2 regions of the Rahnella aquatilis CIP 78.65 genome follow, and region 1 is predicted to be linked to the other one. Evidence: predicted binding sites of a transcription regulator. Region 1 holds the regulator's gene; the other holds the start of a gene.
What was found. The regulator CRP, encoded in region 1, controls carbon source genes, mostly activating them, when cyclic AMP is high. The targets are predictions, from matches to a motif close to ATGTGANNNNNNTCACAT.

Region 1 (8,069 bases):
TTCGAATACATCGAAAAAGAGGGCAATGCGCTGATGCAGGAACTGGAAGAAGAAGAGTTTCTGGTCGGGTTACCGCTGGATAATCTCGCTGAGCGTCTGGCTCATTATTATACCGGCCTGAATCTGCTGCACCCGTTCCGCCACGGTAACGGACGTGCGCTGCGGATATTTATCGAGCAACTGGTCATTCATGCGGGCTACGACATTGACTGGTCCAAAGTGGATCGTGAGCGCTGGCTGGCGGCCAATAAAACCGCAGTATTTGGTGATGAAACCGAGCTGGTGGCCATTTTTAATACTGTTGTCAGTGAAATCCCGCAAGAACATTGATCGACAAAATACTGAGCCTGGGCTCAAAAGTGCGTAGAATTACCCGGTAAATTTTCCGACTTTTACCGGGTACACTATGCTGCTGCTGATCGACAACTACGATTCCTTTACCTACAACCTCTATCAATATTTTTGCGAGCTGGGTGCAGAGGTGAAAGTGATGCGTAACGATCAGCTGACGCTCACCGGCATTGAACAGCTTTCCCCCTCGCATTTAGTGATTTCTCCCGGTCCGTGTACGCCTGATGAGGCGGGCATTTCCCTGCAAGCGATAACCTATTTCTCTGACCGTTTACCGATCCTCGGCGTGTGCCTCGGGCATCAGGCCATGGCGCAGGCGTTCGGCGCGAATATCGTCCGTGCGCGGCAGGCCATTCACGGCAAAACTTCACCCGTCCGCCATACCGGCAGGAGTGTCTTTACCGGACTGAATAATCCGCTGACCGTGACGCGCTATCATTCGCTGGTGGTCGCGCCACAGACGCTGCCCGACTGTTTTGAGGTCACGGCCTGGACAGAACGCGATGGCGGTCGTGACGACATTATGGGCATCATGCACAAAACCTTGCCGCTGCATGGCGTTCAGTTTCATCCCGAAAGTATTCTGAGTGAGCAGGGGCATCAGCTTCTGGATAATTTCCTTAAAATCTAATTAGTTACTATTTCTGAAAAAATTACTTACCCGTCAGGTGCGATTTCCGTTTGCCTGTTTGTGATTTTTTATGCATATTTTGTGATTATAATTTCACATCAATGGCAGTGAGGGAGTAGGGTAATGGCAGAAAAATCAGCGGTAGATCGGGGCACATTCGACAAAGTTATTTTGCCGGTTTATTCGCCTGCGAAATTCATTCCCGTGAAAGGTAAAGGCAGTCGCGTGTGGGATCAGCAAGGGAACGAATATGTTGATTTCGCCGGGGGTATCGCTGTCACGGCGCTCGGACATTGCCATCCGGCACTGGTGAAAGCGTTGCACGAGCAGGGCGAAACCCTGTGGCATGTCAGTAATGTATTTACCAATGAGCCCGCCCTTCGTCTGGCGCAGAAGCTGATCGACGCCACCTTTGCTGACCGCGTATTCTTCGCCAACTCCGGAGCTGAAGCCAACGAAGCGGCCTTTAAACTGGCGCGCTATTACGCTTCGCATCGTCACAGCCCGTACAAAAGTAAGATCATCGCTTTCCATAACGCTTTCCATGGCCGCACGTTGTTCACGGTGTCCGTGGGTGGCCAGCCGAAATACTCCGACGGCTTCGGCCCGAAACCCGCTGACATTGTGCATGTGCCGTTCAACGATCTGGATGCTGTAAAAGCGGTGATCGACGACCATACCTGTGCCATTGTTGTAGAACCCGTTCAGGGCGAAGGCGGGGTGACACCGGCCACCAAAGAATTCCTGCAAGGTCTGCGTGAGCTCTGTAACAAACATCAGGCGCTGCTGGTGCTGGATGAAGTACAAAGCGGCATGGGACGCAGCGGCAAGTTGTTCAGCTACATGCATTACGGTGTGACGCCGGACATCCTGACCACGGCCAAAGCGCTCGGCGGTGGTTTCCCGGTCAGCGCGATGCTGGCAACCGAAGAAGTGGCCTCCGTGATGGAACCGGGCAAACACGGCACCACCTACGGCGGTAACCCGCTGGCCTGTGCGGTCGCCGAAGCTGCGCTGGATATCATCAATACGCCTGATGTACTGGCTGGCATCAACGAGCGCCGCGAGAAATTCATCAGTGCGCTGGAAGCCATCAATCAGAAATATCATATCTTCAGCGAGTTCCGTGGCCAGGGGCTGCTGATCGGGGCCGAGCTTGCCGATGCGTATAAAAACCGCGCCGGAGAATTCCATGCCGCCGCCGCCGAATTCGGCCTGATGATGCTGGTCGCCGGACCGAATGTGATGCGGTTCGCGCCATCACTTGTCATCGACTTCGCGGATATTGAAGAAGGGATGGCGCGGTTTGAGAAAGCCGTGGGGAAAGTTTGTGGGGGGTGATCCCCACGGCCCCACTGGTTTAAACCGAGAATATTTCGGTTTCTCAATAACGGTTATCACAAGGCCTTTGCGCCGAAACCGAGCAGAGGGGAAAGGCTTTTCCCCTCTGCACTCCCCTCGCTTTTTCACTGCGCGCTGTCGCAGGCACGACGGACATGTTCTGACGCATCAGTGTGTGGCGCAAATCCAGGTGCTTCGCACTGCCTTCTCTCGGTCTTCGAGCCGATGGTCTCGAAGCCGCTCCGTTCAGCTGAATTTTGAGCACGCCAATCAACTTATTTAAAAGATAAAAGACAATCTGCCGTTGAATTTGAGATCCTGCGGGCGATTCAGAAATCTTGCCGAACGGAGCGGCCTGAAGACCCAGGGCTTCAGGACCGAGAGAGGGAACCGCAACGCGGCAAGATTTCCAGCCTGTCGCTGCGGTTGCTGAAACATAGCCAGCGAGCGGAGCGCGTGTTGAAAAAGCGAGGGGAAATCCAAAAGGGGAAAAGCACTTTCCCATTTTGGGCGGTTTCGGCGCTGCGCGTTAAGTGATCCCCGTACTTGAGAAACCGAAACTTTCTCAATCCGTTTTAAGCCGTCAGTGCGCGGCATCCGCACTTGAGAAACCGAAATAGCTCCGGCCAATTTTTAATTCGGAGATTTAAAGGGCAATCCCCTTCACGTTCACGCCCGCCGCGTCAGCCAGATACCATGATGTGGCCTCTGCTTCCACGCCAGTGACGAAATGGTATGCATCACGCTGAGATGCGAAATCACGCGCCGCAGATGGCGTTCCATTTCGGTCAGCGGCATATCGGGGTGAAGTTCCGGTGCATTAAACAGATTGTTCTCGCTGCCCGGCCCGTCGTAGAGCAGCCGTTGCTGACAGCTTTGCAGCGCGATTTCGCAGGTCTGTAAATATTCCGTCGCCAGTTTTTCCGGCAGCATGTAATGCTCGCGGGCAAGGATCGTCATCGCGTTGATATGCTCGACCACAAACTGGCTGTGCGTCACCCATAAACGCATGTCCGCCAGATAATGCGAGTTAAACCCCGGTTCCTGCATCGCCTGGTTGAGCGAGGTAAACAGCTTATTGTGTGCCTGATTGACCTGCATACGGGTGTACGCCAGCCTGGCGGTGTCGGGATTTTCCTCAAGCAGCAGGCGGATAGCGTTCTGATAGGTTTCCAGCGCCTGGTGCGCATTCTGGCGCAGCAAACCGCTTTGCCATTGTGGCCACAGCCAGATAGTGCCACCGAATGCCAGTGCGCAGCCGATCAGCGTATCCACCAGCCGCGGTACCAGAAAATGCACGCCATTCATCGCCAGCAACTGCAGGGTATACACTGCCGTCACCGTCATGCCGACCATCGCCAGCCCGTAGTTTTTGCGTAAAACCGTATAGGACAACAGCGTGATCAGCAGCATGTACAGCAACGTGGTGCCTTCCGGCAACTCCAGTTTTAACAACCCTGAGGCAATCAGTAATCCGGCCAATGTGCCCAGCGCACGGTGCTGGATCCGCACGCGCGTGGCGTTATAGCCGTTCTGGCTGACCAGCATAATAGTCAGCAAAATCCAGTACGGTTTGGGCAGATTGAAAAACAGCCCCAGACTGCTGCCAATCGCCAGAATAATGCCCAGACGCGCGGCATTGCGCAGGGCCACGGATTTGAATGAGAGATAACTTTTCAGCGCAGGCCAGAAGGGCAGACGCGGCTGAGTGTTCATCAGATCGCGCCGGTACAACGGGCGCTGGGTGCGCAGCAGACGCGCGATACGGCTGAAATGGTAATAACAAAACTGGCCGACCGGATTGTCCGGGTTACGCGCGGCGATTTTCTCCAGCGCGGTCAGCTCATTGGCCATCGTAAAGCGCTCGGATAAGCGATGATAAAGGATATCGTCGGCAATCACCCGCAGACGGGCGGAAATCACCTGCGCATTGCGACGGATAACCGCTTCGGCATGGCTTTCCTCGACCAGTTTCTGTACTTCCTCCGGCTGATGGAGGCTGACGGTAATGTGCTCCTGCAAATCGAGTGCGACCTGAAAACGCTGAAACAGCCGCTTATGGTGATGATGATGTCCGTGCTGGGGCAACATGTGCAGTTGCTGATAAAGCAGGGCAATCAGGTCGATAACCTGCTGCTGGCGGGTCAGCAACGGCGGCAAAGCGGTTTCGGGATCGGTATGTTGCGTCAGCAGGCTGTACTTGGCTTCGAAATAATCCGCGAGTTGCAGATAGAGCTGGCTGAGCGTTTCGCGCATCGGTTGTTCTTTCGAAATACGAAACCACGCCCAGTTAAACAATCCGTACCAGGCGGTGCCGGCAGCGAACAGCACCGGGGCCTGCCACATCGGGCGCACGCCCACCATGCTCAGCGTGAAGATAGTTGCCACCAGCGCGCCGGGTAACAGACGCGCATGCAGCGGGCTGATTTCACCGGTGACACCGAGCAGTAACGCCAGCGACAGCATAATGAGCGGCAGCGGAACGTGCCAGTTTTCCAGCATCAGTTGCAGCAGAATACTGCTCACGGCAAAGAGTGAACCGCCGACGAGCAGGCGTTTGAAAAAGCGTTTGTGCGGAGTATCCAGACCGGCGATGTTGCAACAGGCCGGACAGAGAGAAAACAGCAGCCCCATTTGCAGATTGCCGAACAACCAGCAAATGCTGACAGGCAGGCACAACACCAGCGTCTGGCGCAGCGCGTAGTTCACTTCAGGATGGTAAAACAGTCTTCGCCATAGCGTCATGGGTAAAGCTTAGCCCATAAAAAAGGCGCGACAGTGTTCTGCCGCGCCAATTTTTGAGGGATTAACGTGTGCCGTAAACGACAATCGTTTTACCGTGTGCGGAGATCAGACTCTGATCTTCCAGCATTTTGAGGATTCGTCCGACTGTTTCACGTGAACAACCGACGATTTGGCCAATTTCCTGACGGGTAATCTTGATTTGCATCCCGTCCGGATGGGTCATTGCATCAGGCTGTTTAGCCAGATTAAGCAAGGTTTGAGCGATACGACCGGTTACGTCGAGGAAGGCAAGGTTGCCGACTTTCTCTGACGTCACTTGCAGACGGTTGGCCATCTGCGCGGAGAGGCGCATCAGAATATCCGGGTTAACCTGAATCAGCTGGCGGAATTTTTTATAAGAAATTTCAGCCACTTCACAGGCAGTTTTAGCACGTACCCAGGCACTGCGTTCCTGACCTTCTTCGAAGAGTCCCAGCTCGCCGATGAAGTCACCTTGGTTAAGGTAGGACAGTATCATTTCCTTGCCTTCTTCATCTTTAATCAGGACAGCAACTGACCCTTTCACGATGTAGTAAAGCGTTTCGGCTTTTTCACCCTGGTGAATCAGCGTACTTTTAGAAGGATACTTATGTATATGACAGTGAGACAGGAACCATTCAAGAGTCGGGTCTGTTTGTGGCTTGCCGAGAACCATTTGCTATTATCCTCTGTTGTTATCGCTGCCCAAAATCACAGGGCTCAGAGTTCCCTGTACGGCACTTCAAAATCCAAAGCGCCCTTTCAGCATATAACTCCCCAGAAATGCTGCAAGCGGATGTCGGAGTGCAACAGCCTGTTTATTGCTGTTATCACCGTGGGTTCTGTTCTTAAACCGCAAAAACCGTCACCGCAATTTACTGGAAAGTATGTTTCGGCTTTGTTTGTAGCACAGGTTTGAGATGCTGTCTTCTGTTGTCTCGCTTCAGCATGATGGCGATCGGGTTACGTTGCCAGATTTTAGGTGAAAGGGTACTCTGAGAGCAGATTTCGATAAGTTTATTCACCGGGAGAATAGTTCATGCATGCACGTGTCAAATGGGTTGAAGGGCTGACATTTTTAGGTGAGTCTGCATCGGGTCATCAGATTTCAATGGATGGCAATGCGGGTGATAAAGCCCCAAGCCCGATGGAAATGTTACTGATGTCCGCAGGCGGTTGCAGCGCAATCGATGTGGTATCAATTTTACAAAAAGGCCGTAATGACGTGCGTGATTGTGAAGTGAAGCTGACCTCACAACGCCGCGAAGAAGCGCCGCGCCTGTTCACGCACATTAATCTGCATTTTATCGTCACCGGGAAGGACCTGACCGATAAGATTGTCGAACGTGCGGTCAGCCTGTCTGCCGAAAAATACTGTTCTGTGTCTCTGATGCTGGGTAAAGCGGCCACCATCACCCACAGCTTTGAAGTGATTGCAGCCGAATAAAGTTTACTCGATCTTCTTGCCTTCCATCAGGCGTTGCACCAGCGGCGCCATGATCAGCTCCATCGCCAGCCCCATTTTGCCGCCCGGCACCACCAGCGTTTTGATGTGCGAGATAAACGACCCCTGTAACATCGCCAGCAGATACGGGAAATCGATGTCGTCCAGCCCCTGGAAGTGGATCACCACAAAGCTTTCATCCAGCGACGGAATGGCTTTTGCTGCGAACGGGTTTGAAGTGTCGATAGTTGGCACGCGCTGGAAGTTGATGTGCGTGCGGGAAAACTGCGGCGTAATATAGCTGATGTAGTCATCCATCGAACGCACGACGGAATCCATCACCGCTTCACGGGAATGCCCGCGCTCGCCGGTATCGCGCACCAGTTTCTGGATCCACTCCAGGTTAACGATGGGCACTACGCCGACCAGCAAATCGACCTGTGCGGCGACGTCAATTTTGTCTGCCACTACGCCGCCATGCAGACCTTCATAGAACAAAATGTCTGTCGGTTCCGGCAATGCCTGCCACGGCGTAAAGGTACCCGGCACCTGATTGTAGGGAACGGCTTCGTCATAAGTATGCAGATACTTACGTGAACGACCCGTGCCGGTTTCTCCGTATTCGATAAAGCTTTTTTCCAGTAAACCAAAGTCATTGGCTTCCGGTCCGAAATAGCTGATATGACGGCCGAGATCGCGCGCTTTGCGTATTGCCGCATCCATTTCAGGACGAGTGAAATGATGAAAACTGTCGCCTTCCAGTTCCGCCGCGCGCAAACCAAGCTGCTGAAATATTTTACGAAATGCCACGCTGGTGGTTGTGGTGCCGGCACCGCTCGAACCGGTCACGGCAATAACAGGATGTTTGGCTGACATAATGCGCTGTTCTCCATAAAGGTGATGCAGGCAGGCGAGACGCGGTCTTTTCTGTGGTCGAAGATCTGGCGTCAAGGCTGCGCATAATTAAGCCTATTGTTACCATATTTATTCGCGAAGCCAAAGAGGGCATCACTATTCTAAACCCGCCAGCAACGGTTGGATCAGCGGGTCTTTCTGGTGGAACAGAGAAACAATGTCATGCAGCGCCTTGCCTGTGTACTCCTTTTTCCACGCCAGACTGAGCGGGGAAGGGGCGCGCGGATAGCGGATTTGCCGGGCGATCAGCTCGCCGCTGTCGAGATACGGCTGGCACAGATGGCGCGGCAGAAAACCGATACCCATTCCCTTCAGGTGACAGGCCAGTTTAGTCGCCACATCTGCCACGATGATCTGCCGTTGCCCGGTCAGCAACCAGGCCACCCGCTTGTTCAGATGGCGCGAGGTGTCTTCCACATTGATGGCAATGTACTGACGCAATACCGCTTCTTCCAGCATGCCAGTGATGTGCTGCAACGGATGAAAGGGCGCATGAACAAAAACCCAGTCCACTTCACCCAGCGGCAGCAGATTCACGGCGTTAGAAAGGGATTCGGTACCGGTCACGCCAATCGCCAGCTGAAAATCTTCGTACAGCAGCGTATCCCATACCCCCATGTAAAT
Region 2 (8,069 bases), 1.0 Mb from region 1:
ACGGATTCCAGCGCGATTTCAATCATGTCATTGAAGGTCGTCTGACGTTCAGCGGCAGTGGTTTGCTCATGCGTACGGATATGGTCGGAAACGGTACAGATAGTCAGTGCTTTCGCACCGAATTCTGCTGCCACACCGTAAATACCGGCGGCTTCCATTTCGACACCCAGAATGCCGTATTTTTCCATCACGTCAAACATCTGCGGGTCCGGCGTGTAGAACAGGTCAGCGGAGAAGATGTTGCCTACGCGCGCGTTGATGCCTTTGGCTTTCGCCGCGTCAGCCGCGTTGCGCACCATGTCGTAATCAGCGATAGCCGCGTAATCGTGGTCTTTGAAACGCATGCGGTTCACTTTGGAATCGGTGCAGGCACCCATGCCGATCACGATGTCGCGCAGTTTGATGTCTGCACGCACTGCGCCGCAAGAACCGACACGGATGATTTTCTTCACGCCGAATTCAGTGATCAGTTCTTTAGCATAAATGGAGCAGGAAGGAATGCCCATGCCGTGACCCATCACAGAGATTTTGCGGCCTTTGTAAGTGCCGGTGAACCCCAGCATACCACGCACGTCGTTCACCTGTTTAACGTCCTGCAGGAAAGTTTCCGCGATGTGCCTGGCGCGCAGCGGGTCGCCCGGCATCAGCACGACGTCAGCGAAGTCGCCCATTTCAGCATTAATGTGTGGAGTTGCCATCTTCTTATTCCTTAATCAGCGAGGTGTCATATTCATTATAAAAAACGCGGCCAGTATAAAAGACTGGCCGCGTAAGAAAAGTATCAGAGCATGGATTTGCCGTAATCCATCGGTGACAGGTCGAAGTATTTAGCGACTGTCTGGCCGATGTCTGCGAAGGTGTCACGGTGGCCTAATGAACCCGGTTTTACTTTCGGGCCATAGATTAAGACCGGAATGTGCTCACGGGTATGATCCGTGCCGCGCCAGGTCGGGTCGCAACCGTGGTCAGCGGTGAAGATAATAATGTCATCTTCTTTCACCAGCTCCAGCAATTCCGGCATGCGGCGGTCGAACAATTCCAGTGCGGCGGCGTAGCCCGGCACATCACGGCGGTGGCCGTAAGAGGAATCGAAATCAACAAAGTTGGTGAAGACGATAGTTTTATCACCGGCTTCTTTCATCTCTTTGATGGTGGCGTCAAACAGCGCGTCCAGGCCGGTGGCTTTCACTTTTTTAGTGATGCCGACCTGGGCGTAGATATCTGCGATTTTACCGACAGACACCACATGGCCGTTTTTCTCATCAACCAGCTTTTTCAGGATGGTCGGCGCCGGTGGCTCAACCGCTAAATCGTGACGGTTACCGGTACGCTCGAAGTTGCCAGCTTTGTCACCGATGAACGGACGGGCAATCACGCGGCCGATGTTATAGCCGCCTTCAGTCAGTTCTTCACGGGCGATTTCACACAGTTCATACAGGCGATCCAGCCCGAAGGTTTCTTCGTGACAGGCAATCTGGAAGACGGAGTCGGCTGAAGTGTAGAAAATCGGCTTGCCGGTTTTCATGTGCTCCTCGCCCAAATCGTCCAGCACGACGGTACCGGAAGAATGGCAGTTACCGAGATAGCCCGGCAGGTTGGCGCGTTCAACCAGTTTATCGAGCAGCTCCTGCGGGAAACTGTTGGTAGTGTCGCTGAAATAGCCCCAGTCAAACAGCACAGGCACACCGGCAATTTCCCAGTGGCCTGACGGGGTATCTTTACCGGAAGACAGTTCGCTGGCGTAAGCATACGCACCGGTAATTTCAGAATCACCGTCCATGCCGTCAGGAATTTTACCGGTAGATCCTTCAGCGGCTTTCGCCAGCCCCAGACGGGTCAGGTTAGGCAGATTCAGTGGACCTTTACGACCTTTGTCCGCATCACCACGCGCACAGGCAGCCGCGATATGGCCCAATGTGTCAGAACCGGCATCGCCAAAGCGTTCGGCATCTTCACTGGCACCGATACCGAATGAGTCTAACACCATGATAAATGTACGTTTCATTTTGCTCTCCTGCGAATGGTTACGCATTGGGTCACGCGGAACTGCCGCGCACCTGATCAATCTTAAATGGGGGTGTTATGGCCTGAAATCAAGCGTTACCGCCGATCCGGCGGTAAACCACCGGCGTGCTTTCCGGCGCGTTGTCGCTCAGGACAATGGCCGCACGCACTTCCTGCGCCGCCTGCTGCCAGGCCGCTTCACTGTTCGCGTGGATCATCGCCAGTGGCTGACGGGTATCCACCTGCTGGCCCAGTTGCGCCATGTGAGTCAGACCGACGCTGTAGTCGATAGCATCGCTGGCGCGGCGACGTCCGCCACCCAGTGAAACCACAGCCATGCCCAGTGCACGGGTGTCCATCGCGCTGACAATCCCGTTGCCTTCGGCGTAAACCGGTTTGCTCAGCGTAGCCTGCTGCAGATAACGATCGTAATTCTCGATGAAATCGGTCGGGCCTTTCTGGGCGGCAATCATGCGGCCAAACACTTCTGCGGCTTTGCCGTTATCCAGCACGGCCTGCAACTGGCGGCGGGCATCGGCGTCATCTTTAGCCAGTCCGCCGGACAGCAGCATTTCAACACACAGCGCCATTGTCACTTCCAGCAGACGCGGATTACGGTATTCGCCGGTCAGGAAGCGCACGGCTTCACGCACTTCCACCGCATTCCCTGCGCTGGATGCCAGCACCTGATTCATGTCGGTCAGCAGCGCGGTGGTTTTACAACCTGCACCATTCGCCACATCGACAATCGCCTGCGCCAGATCTTCTGACAGCGAGTAAGTCGGCATGAATGCGCCGGAACCGACCTTGACGTCCATCACTAATGCATCCAGGCCTTCGGCCAGCTTTTTAGCGAGAATCGAAGCGGTGATCAGCGGAATAGAATCGACGGTTGCGGTGATATCACGTGTCGCATAGAAACGTTTATCCGCCGGTGCCAGCGAGCTGGTCTGGCCGATAATTGCCACGCCGACATCCTGAATGATGCTGCGAAAACGGCTGTCATCCGGGAAAATATCAAAGCCCGGGATAGCTTCAAGTTTATCGAGCGTACCGCCGGTATGGCCGAGGCCACGGCCGGAAATCATCGGGACATAACCGCCGCATGCCGCCACCATCGGGCCAAGCATCAGTGAGGTCACGTCACCCACGCCACCGGTAGAATGTTTATCTACAACCGGACCGTTCAGGCTGAGGCTTTTCCAGTCGAGCACGGTCCCTGAATCACGCATCGCCATGGTCAGCGAAACACGTTCATTCATGGTCATGTCATTGAAATAAATGGTCATTGCCAGCGCGGCAATCTGGCCTTCTGAAACCTGACTGTCACGAATGCCATTAATGAAGAAACGAATTTCCTCGTCACTTAAAGGCTGACCGTCACGTTTTTTACGAATAATTTCTTGTGCGAGAAACAAGGTATCCCCCTGCCTGAGCTGAACGCTAAAGGTGGATGCGGATACCGGACGCTGTAAAACAGCGTCACGGCATCGGCATAACAACAGTGATTAGTAGCTGCTGGTGGCTTTCTGGCCAGCATGACCGAGAGTGGTGAGCAGGCTTGCCAGCAGGCTGGATGCGCCGAAACGAAAATGACGTGCGTCAGCCCATTCGCGACCCAGCAGGCGATCAGCCAGCGCCAGATATTGTGCGGCGTCTTCTGCGGTTTTCACGCCACCGGCCGGTTTGAAACCGACGGTTTTGCCCACGCCCATATCTGCAATCACGCTCATCATCAGCTCAGCGCTGTGCAGCGTGGCGTTTTCAGGCACTTTACCTGTGGAGGTTTTGATGAAGTCAGCCCCGGCTTTAATCGCAATTTCAGACGCTTTACGGATCAGTGCATCTTGCTTAAGTTCACCGGTTTCGATGATCACTTTCAGCAAAACGTTGGCGGCAGCACAGGCTTCTTTGCACTGTTTCACCATCTCAAAACCAATTTGCTCGTTACCGGCAATCAGCGCGCGGTACGGGAATACCACGTCCACTTCATCGGCACCGTAAGCAATGGCCGCGCGGGTTTCTGCCAGCGCAATCTCAAGATCGTCATTGCCGTGCGGGAAGTTGGTCACGGTCGCAATGCGGATGTCCGGCGTACCTTGCTCACGCAGGGTTTTGCGGGCCACAGGGATAAAACGAGGATAAATACAGACTGCAGCAGTATTACCTGCCGGGCTTTTCGCCTGGTGACAAAGCGCGATCACTTTCGCATCAGTGTCGTCTTCGTTCAGGGTGGTTAAATCCATCAGGTTCAGCGCACGTTGCGCTGCGGCGGTTAAATCGGTCATATAACTCTCCAACAATTTTCAATTCCAGCGACCGGCCAGAACTGAGCATACAGTCATGAATTTTTTCCCGCGGTTAACGCCGGGAAAAGAATTCTGCACGGTTGGCGAGCGGACTTGGTTCCTTGAAGATAGCGTGCGTAAGCGGCGTGTAATGGCTTACGCGGCAACTGAGATCCTTCTCACCGCGCTTGGATTGGCTGACGCCAATTCATTGTGACTATTTGAACACGTCACATCAGGTTCCTGTGTGCAGTATTTCACACAAAATGAAAACCGTTTGCAACGTTGCTTAGAAAAATGAGATTAAAATCACACTTTCTGGCCTTTATGCTCAGTATTCGACCCTTATAAGAGTGTATACCCGAATCATGACAAACGGAGTTCGGGTGCTTACACTGCGATCACCCACCGGTGATCTTGTGAGTAATGTTATAATAATAACATTATAAAGAGAAATGAAATCGGGATAAGACCAAAACCCTTTTTGAAAAGGCTTAAAAACGCCATGTTAAATGTTATTTAAATCACAAAAGTAAGTTTATGACGGTTTACAGCAAAGGGAGATTAAAGATGCGGCGGGTATTATCGAGCAACGCGTCGGCAATCTGTTCCGGCGTTTCACTGCGCAGGCTGCACAAAATATCGAACACAGTCGCCGCCCGTTCCGGGCGATTAGGCTGGCCCTGAAAACCTTGCAGAGGCATATCCGGCGCATCGGTTTCCAGCAGCAAAGAGGAAAGGGGTAATTCTGCCATCACATGACGGGTTTTCTGCGCGCGCTCATAGCTGATGGTGCCGCCCACGCCTATCGCAAAACCCAGTTTGATAAACGCCTGGGCCTGAGAAAGACTGCCTGCAAACCCGTGAACGACTCCGGTTGCCGGCAGTTTTGCCTGACGCAGCATCGCCGCCAGCTGATCGTGGCTGCGCCGTGAATGCAGGATCACCGGTAGCGTTTCACGTTTTGCCAGTGCGAACTGCGCTTTCAGCAACCGTTGTTGTTGCTCAAATAGCGGCTCTTCCATGTATAAATCCAGACCGATTTCCCCGACTGCCACCAGATACGGATCCCGCTGGCTGAGCAGCGAATCCAGTAATTCCACGCAACTGTCTGTATGTTCTGCAATATAAAGGGGATGCAACCCCAGTGCGGCGTGCAATGGCGGGAATTTTTTTGCCAGCGAGAGAATGCCGCGAAAACGTTCAGACGTGACGGCAGGAACAATAATCTGCCGCACGCCAGCCTGTCCGGCGAGGCGCAGACTTTCGGTTTCCGCCCCTGTAAACGGTGGAAAATCGAAATGGCAGTGCGTATCGATGAAGGTGTAACTCACAACTTATCCCCCTCACTGGACGGGTAATTCTCAGATAATGCGGGACTTTCCGGCGGTGGCATGTCTGAAGAGGAACGTGGCGGTGGCGACGAACTGACTACGCTGTCTTTAAACGCAGCCGGGCGAACCACACCCCCGTCGGCGACCATGTCCGTCAGCACTGCGGGATCGAGAATAATTTGTTCCACCGTGCTGGCAGAGGCCGCCAATGGGATCACATTCTCAGGCTCGTCCTGCGGCACAATGATCCGCTGCGGACGTCGCGTCACGCGCGGTTCGATCAGCGGATAAGGACGCTCGTTTTCACGCGGCAACAGCCAGTGCGCGGCGGCAGACAGAAAATACCGTCCGCAGCGGCGGCCAAGATGATAGTCCTGATTTAGCGCAGGCAGACGGCTGCCGAGCGCATGGCTGGCCAGCGGTTTTGGGGGGAAAATTTCGAAAATACGCACATCATCCGGCGGATTCTCAATAAATTGCTGAATGCGGTGATAGCTTTCTTCGTGATGCTGCATCATGCGCACCAGTTGTTGCAGGCTGCTTTCGCTCAGCCATTGCTCCATCCGCTTCATCCATTGCGGCGTATAGAACATCGCCGAAGGCACGGTACGGATGACCACAATGGTATCTGCACCACGGCGGTATGCTTCTTCAACAGGGATCGCATCGCTGATGCCGCCGTCCTGATAGCTGATGCCATCCAGATCCACGCCCAGGCGGTAAAAACCCGGAATAGCGCTGGAAGCTTTGATCACCGGCAGCCAGTTTTCCCGCGTCGGTGAAAAATAACTGGCGGTGTAGTCATCGCTGCGGCAGGCACACATCAGGAATTCACGGCCATTGATGAGCAGTTTTTCTGCGCTTTCCATCGCCAGCGGCATGTTTTTGGCGGTTTCTTCGACCAGCCAGTCGAGATCGATAAGATGTCCGCCACGCACAAACCGCAGCGGGTTAAAAAAATCAGGACTGGTGGTATAGCGGGTGATTACCCGTCGCGCATAACCGGGCTGCCCGCAGACAAAAGCAGAGAGATTTTGCGCCCCCGCAGAGGTGCCCAGATATAAATCAAAGGGATTGAAACGCGCGCGCTGAAACTCATCCAGCACACCGGCCGTAAAAATGCCTCTCTGCCCCCCGCCTTCGCACACCAGGGCAATCTTCCCCGGCGTATAGGGTTTGTACGCCAGCGGTTCTATATTCCCCAGCGTGACAGGTATTCTGTATCCCAACGCATCGTCCTCACGCAAATGGCCCCAAGCGGTGGCCTTCATTTCTGAGCATACCTCGTCTTCCTGCTTTGCGTGGATTTCTTGCCAAAATCGGGCGACAAAATCGTTACGTCCTGTTAACGGCCAGATTGCATACATAAAAGAATCGCCCCCTTCAGTGAAGGGGGCGATGTCATTAATTAACACATTTTGGCATCACGAATGTGATGCGGTCAGAGCCGCTTACGACCGGTAAACAAGCTGACCAGAAACAGAATAATACCGACTACGAAGACGATTTTTGCAGCCCAGGCAGCTGTACCCGCCAAACCACCGAAACCGAGAGCCGCCGCGATCAACGCGATGATTAGAAAAATAATGCCCCAACGAAACATAAGCTTCTCCTTTACCCTATTTTCACTTTGCCATTTTAAAAGGTTGTGCCCCGCTTCAGGCCGGACTCACTGTGACGTATTTGCCTTCATACGCTTTATTAACCGGCAGCAAGCCGGTAAGAAAAAATGATTACTTAATAAAGGTAGTCGAAAAATGAAAGTGTTAGCGTTTCCGACACGATATTTTTTCTGACTGCAGGCAAATCTCGCCCATCCCGTATCTTCTGCGGTCACATAAATATAGTTATGCGTTATTCAGAAAATGCAGCGCCCTGCCGGTGGAAAGGCGCCACGTACAACGGATATAGCAGATGATCGTTACGGTGCGACTTTCAGGTCATTTTTGACGCTTTTCACGCCATCAACGGTTTTCGCAACGCTTTCAGCACGGTCAGACTGTGCCTGATCTTTTACTGCACCGGAGAGCTGTACCACGCCGTCGGTAGTTTCGACTTTCACGTTACGTGATGGGACGATGTCATCCGCCAGCAATTTGGCTTTTACAGAAGCCGTGGTCGCGCTGTCACCGGCATAGCCTTTGACGCTTTGATCTTTGCTGTCTTTGGTATGCAATTTGTCGCTGACGGATTTAACCCCTTCAACTTTGGTTGCTGCGGCAACAGCCTGCTCGGCTTCAGCCTGCGAACCGACAAAGCCGCTCAGCGTGACCACGCCGGAATTCGTGGTGACAGAAATGTCGCTGCTTTTAATGGCTTTATCATCTACCAGAGCACTTTTCACTTTTGCCGTGATGGCGCTGTCGCCCATGTAGTTATCAACTTTCTTCATGGAACTATCGATTTTTGCACCTGCGCTATCTGTAGTAGTCGTTGCTGCCAG

Region 2: a site for CRP is predicted at 4,538-4,555, ahead of deoC (deoxyribose-phosphate aldolase). Genes of this name have one in related genera too.

The regions. Positions count from the first base shown of each region.
Region 1 covers NC_016818.1:328,298-336,366, forward strand. The annotation lists gene RAHAQ2_RS01440 (putative adenosine monophosphate-protein transferase Fic) at 1-330, shown strand, start outside; gene RAHAQ2_RS01445 (aminodeoxychorismate synthase component II) at 407-982, shown strand; gene argD (bifunctional acetylornithine/succinyldiaminopimelate transaminase) at 1,106-2,323, shown strand; gene RAHAQ2_RS01460 (YccS/YhfK family putative transporter) at 2,993-5,068, opposite strand; gene crp (cAMP-activated global transcriptional regulator CRP) at 5,130-5,762, opposite strand; gene RAHAQ2_RS01470 (OsmC family protein) at 6,126-6,533, shown strand; gene RAHAQ2_RS01475 (phosphoribulokinase) at 6,537-7,406, opposite strand; gene allS (HTH-type transcriptional activator AllS) at 7,542-8,069, opposite strand, start outside.
Region 2 covers NC_016818.1:4,173,491-4,181,559, forward strand. The annotation lists gene deoD (purine-nucleoside phosphorylase) at 1-698, opposite strand, end outside; gene deoB (phosphopentomutase) at 782-2,005, opposite strand; gene deoA (thymidine phosphorylase) at 2,094-3,422, opposite strand; gene deoC (deoxyribose-phosphate aldolase) at 3,513-4,292, opposite strand; gene RAHAQ2_RS18885 (TatD family hydrolase) at 4,841-5,626, opposite strand; gene RAHAQ2_RS18890 (patatin-like phospholipase family protein) at 5,623-6,897, opposite strand; gene RAHAQ2_RS25175 (DUF1328 domain-containing protein) at 7,068-7,229, opposite strand; gene osmY (molecular chaperone OsmY) at 7,548-8,069, opposite strand, start outside.